DNA from 2 places in the Hydrogenophaga sp. T2 genome. Region 1 is predicted to be linked to the other one. Evidence: predicted binding sites of a transcription regulator. Region 1 holds the regulator's gene; the other holds the start of a gene.
The links. Region 1 encodes NrdR, which represses ribonucleotide reductase genes. Its sites were predicted from a motif close to CACNANATNTNGTG; they were not measured.
Positions count from the first base shown of each region.

Region 2: the regulator NrdR is predicted to act here: its motif matches at 1,412-1,425, upstream of WDZ95_RS08090 (ribonucleoside-diphosphate reductase subunit alpha).

Region 1 is NZ_JBBHZJ010000004.1:439,449-441,639, reverse strand. Features, by position in the region: gene ribD (bifunctional diaminohydroxyphosphoribosylaminopyrimidine deaminase/5-amino-6-(5-phosphoribosylamino)uracil reductase RibD) at 1-753, opposite strand, end outside; gene nrdR (transcriptional regulator NrdR) at 763-1,212, opposite strand; gene glyA (serine hydroxymethyltransferase) at 1,219-2,191, opposite strand, start outside.
Region 2 is NZ_JBBHZJ010000003.1:211,135-213,325, reverse strand. Features, by position in the region: gene WDZ95_RS08090 (ribonucleoside-diphosphate reductase subunit alpha) at 1-1,291, opposite strand, end outside; gene ampD (1,6-anhydro-N-acetylmuramyl-L-alanine amidase AmpD) at 1,623-2,191, opposite strand, start outside.

The DNA of each region.
Region 1 (2,191 bases):
GTCGCGCCGGCCCGGCGCGGCGGGCGGCTCGAACAGCCGCGCGTGCGCGGGCGTGTCGAGCCGGCTGTCGATCACCACCAGGTGCGGCTGGCGCACCAGGCCGGGCACACGCGCATCGAGCCGCGGGTCGTCTTCGAGCACGGTGCCCGCGCCCGTGAGCACGGCGCAGGCGCGCGCGCGCCAGTGGTGGCCGTCGTGGCGCGCGGCTTCGCCCGTGATCCATTGGCTCTGGCCATCGGGCAGGGCGGTGATGCCGTCGAGCGAGGCCGCGATCTTCAGGCGCACCCAGGGGCGCTGGCGCAGCATGCGGCTGAAAAAGCCGATGTTGAGGCGGCGCGAGCCCAGGCTCAGCGGGTGCTCGGGTGGCAACAGGTCCACCTGCACGCCCGCCTCGCGCAGGCGGCGCAGGCCGTTGCCCGCGACCTGGGGGTTGGGGTCGGTGGTGGCGACCACCACGCGCGCCACGCCCGCCGCCACGAGCGCGTCGCAGCAGGGCGGTGTGCGGCCGTGGTGCGAACAGGGTTCCAGCGTGACGAACGCGGTGGTCCCGCGCAGGTCGTGGCCGTTGTCGCGCGCCTGGCGCAAGGCCATCACCTCGGCATGGGCCTCGCCCGCGCGCTGGGTGTGGCCTTCGCCGATCACCGTGCCGTCGGCGCGTGCCAGCACGCAGCCCACGCGGGGGTTGGGGTTGCTCAGGGCGAGCGCGCCGTGTGCCAGGTCGAGGGCGCGCTGCAGCAGGGCCTCGTCGTTCATGGCCCGCGCTCAGCGCTTGACTTCATCGACCAGCGCGCGGAACTCGTCGATGTCTTCGAAGCTGCGGTAGACGCTCGCAAAGCGCACATACGCGACCTTGTCGAGCTTCTTGAGTTCGCGCATCACCATCTCGCCGATGCGGTTGGCCGGTACCTCGCGCGCGCCCAGGTTGAGCAGCTTCTCTTCGATGCGTTCGATGGCCGCGTCGACCTGCTCGGTGCTCACGGGGCGCTTGCGCAGCGCCAGCGCGAACGAGGCGCGCAGCTTGCCTGGCACGTAGTCGACGCGGCGGCCGTCCTTCTTCACCACCGCGGGGAAGCTGACCTCGGGCCGTTCGTAGGTGGTGAAGCGCTTGTCGCAGTGCCCGCAACGGCGGCGGCGGCGGATGAAATCCGCCTCTTCGGACACGCGGGTCTCGACGACCTGCGTCTCGAGGTGGCCGCAGAAGGGGCACTTCATCGAGGGTCAGCGGTAGACCGGGAAACGCGCGGTCAGCGCGTTGACCTTGGCGCGCACGGCCTCGATGTTGGCCGGATCGCGCGGGTTGTCGAGCACGTCGGCCACGAGGTTGGCGGTCAGGCGGGCCTCTTCGTCCTTGAAGCCGCGCGTGGTCATGGCCGGCGTGCCGATGCGCACGCCGCTCGTGACCATGGGCTTCTCGGGGTCATTGGGGATCGCGTTCTTGTTGATGGTCATGTGGGCCTGGCCCAGCACGGCCTCGGCCTCTTTGCCGGTGATGCCCTTGGCGCGCAGGTCGACGAGCATCACGTGGCTCTCGGTGCGGCCGCTCACGATGCGCAGGCCGCGCTGCGTGAGCGTCTCGGCCACGATCTGCGCGTTCTTCACCACCTGCTGCTGGTAGGCCTTGAACTCGGGCGCGAGCGCTTCCTTGAAGGCCACGGCCTTGGCCGCGATCACGTGCATGAGCGGGCCGCCCTGCAGGCCCGGGAAGATGGCGCTGTTGATGGCCTTCTCGTGCTCGGCCTTCATGAGGATGATGCCGCCGCGCGGGCCGCGCAGGCTCTTGTGGGTGGTGGAGGTCACCACGTCGGCGTGCGGCACGGGGTTGGGGTACACACCGGCGGCGATCAGGCCCGCGTAGTGCGCCATGTCGACCATGAAGATCGCGCCCACGTCCTTGGCGACCTTGGCGAAACGCGCGAAGTCGATGCGCAGGCTGTAGGCCGAGGCGCCGGCCACGATGAGCTTGGGCTTGGCCTCGTGGGCCTTGCGCTCCATGGCGTCGTAGTCGATCTCTTCCTTGTCGTTGAGGCCGTAGGACACCACGTTGAACCACTTGCCCGACATGTTCAGCGGCATGCCGTGCGTGAGGTGGCCGCCTTCGGCCAGGCTCATGCCCATGATGGTGTCGCCGGGCTTGAGGAAGGCCAGGAACACGGCCTCGTTGGCGGAGGCGCCGCAGTGGGCCTGCACGTTG
Region 2 (2,191 bases), on a different contig from region 1:
TGACCACCTTCAGGAAGGGCACCACGCCCTGCGACTCGCCGTTGGTGCCCTTGATGTGGCTGCCGAGCGCGCGCACGCGGGTCCAGTCGTTGCCCAGGCCGCCCGCGAACTTCGACAGCAGGGCGTTTTCCTTGATCGACTCGTAGATGCCGTCGAGGTCGTCGGGCACCGTGGTGAGGTAGCAGCTCGAGAGCTGCGAGCGCAGCGTGCCGCTGTTGAACAGCGTGGGCGTGCTGCTCATGAAGTCGAAGGTGGAGAGGATCTCGTAGAACTCGATGGCGCGCGCTTCGCGGTCGATTTCGTTGAGCGACAGGCCCATGGCCACGCGCATGAAGAAGGCCTGCGGCAGTTCGATGCGCGACTTGCGCACGTGCAGGAAGTAGCGGTCGTAGAGAGTCTGCAGGCCGAGGTAGTCGAACTGCAGGTCGCGCTCGGGCTTGAGCGCGGCGCCCAGGCGGGCCAGGTCGAACTGCAGCAGGTCGGGGTTGAGCAGCTCGTTGTCCACGCCCTTCTTGATGAAGCCGGGGAAGTAATCGGCGTAGCGCTGGCCCATCTGCTCGCGCGGCACTTCTTCGCCCAGGATCTCCTTGACGATGGTGTGCAGCAGCAGGCGCGCCGTGGCGTAGGTGTAGTCGGGGTCTTTTTCGATCAGCGTGCGCGCGGCGAGGATGGCGGCCTTGTAGACCTCTTCCATCGGCACGCCGTCGTACAGGTTGCGCTTGGTTTCGGCCACGATGGGCTCGGCCTTCACGTCGGCGCCCAGGCCGGCGCAGGCGTCGGTGAGCAGGCGGGTGAGGGCATCGACGTCGAGCGGCACGCGCTGGCCGTTGTCGATCACGTGCAGCACCGGCTCGTTGGCGCGCGCGGCGGCGGCCTGGCTGGCGCGCTCGGCGGCGCGGCGTTCGCGGTAGAGCACGTAGGCACGCGCCACTTCATGGTGGCCGCTGCGCATCAGGCCGAGCTCGGCCTGGTCCTGCACGTCTTCGATGTGAAAGGTGCCGCCGCCCGGGCGCGAGCGCAGCAGGGCGCGCACCACGTTCTGGGTCAGCTCGTCCACGGTTTCGCGCACGCTGGCCGAGGCCGCGCCCTGGGTGCCGTGCACCGCCAGGAAGGCCTTCATCATGGCCACGGCGATCTTGCTGGGTTCGAAGGGCACCACCGCGCCGTTGCGGCGGATGATCTGGTACTGCGCGTAGAGCGAAGCGCTGCCGGTGCTGCCGCCGCTGGGCATGCCGCTGGCCGGCCGGGCAGTCGATTGCGGTGGGGTCTGGGGGGTGGTGGCGGTCAGCATGGTTCCTCTTGCGGTCCGGTCGGGTTTCTTTATTGGGTGGCTGGTGTCGATGCCCGCTGCATGCCCGTTGCGGTCGGCGGGCCGGGCCTTCGTGCGCGCCCACGAGCATCGCTGGGGGCACACTATATCTGGTGTGTAGGGGGGCTTCAAGGCACTACCGCTAGCGTTTTACGCGTGTGCTTGAGCTACCCCTGCATGGTATCGCCGAAGGCCATTCCCCACACCCGCCAGGGCCTCAGTTCCCGCGTGCGGATCCGCGCGTGAATGCAGTGGCGACGCGCCTTGCAGGGCGATTTGCCGTGGCGGCCCGCATGGCGCCTGCATTCGGCGTTCAGGCGCTGTTCGAAGGCATCGCCGGGGCGCTGCCGATGAATTTTTTTTCGACCTCGGGAAAACACGTGGCCGACCAGCCGAGCGTGTGGCGCAAACGGCACCAATCGAAGCCCGCGCCGGGGTCTTGCTTGCGGCCGGGCGCGATGTGTTCGTGGCCCACGACCTGTGTCAGCGGGTGGTGCGCGGCCAAGGCGCGGCACACGCGGGCCAGTGCCGTGTACTGCGCGTCTTCGAAGGTGCCACCTTCCAGGCCTTCGAGTTCGATGCCAATGGAAAAGTCGTTGCAGTTCTCGCGGCCCCGCCAGGCCGAGCGGCCCGCGTGCCACGCGCGGTCGAGCGTGGACACGAACTGCTGCACGCGGCCGTCGCGGCGCACGAAGAAGTGCGCCGAGACCTCGATGCCGCGGATGGTCTGGAAGTAGGGGTCGGCGTCCCAGTCGAGGCGGTTCGTGAACAGCCGCTCCACCGCGTCGCCGCCGAACTCGCCGGGCGGCAGGCTGATGGAGTGCACCACCACGAGGTCGATGGCGGTGTGCGCTGGCCGCGCACCGAAGTTGGGCGAGCCCA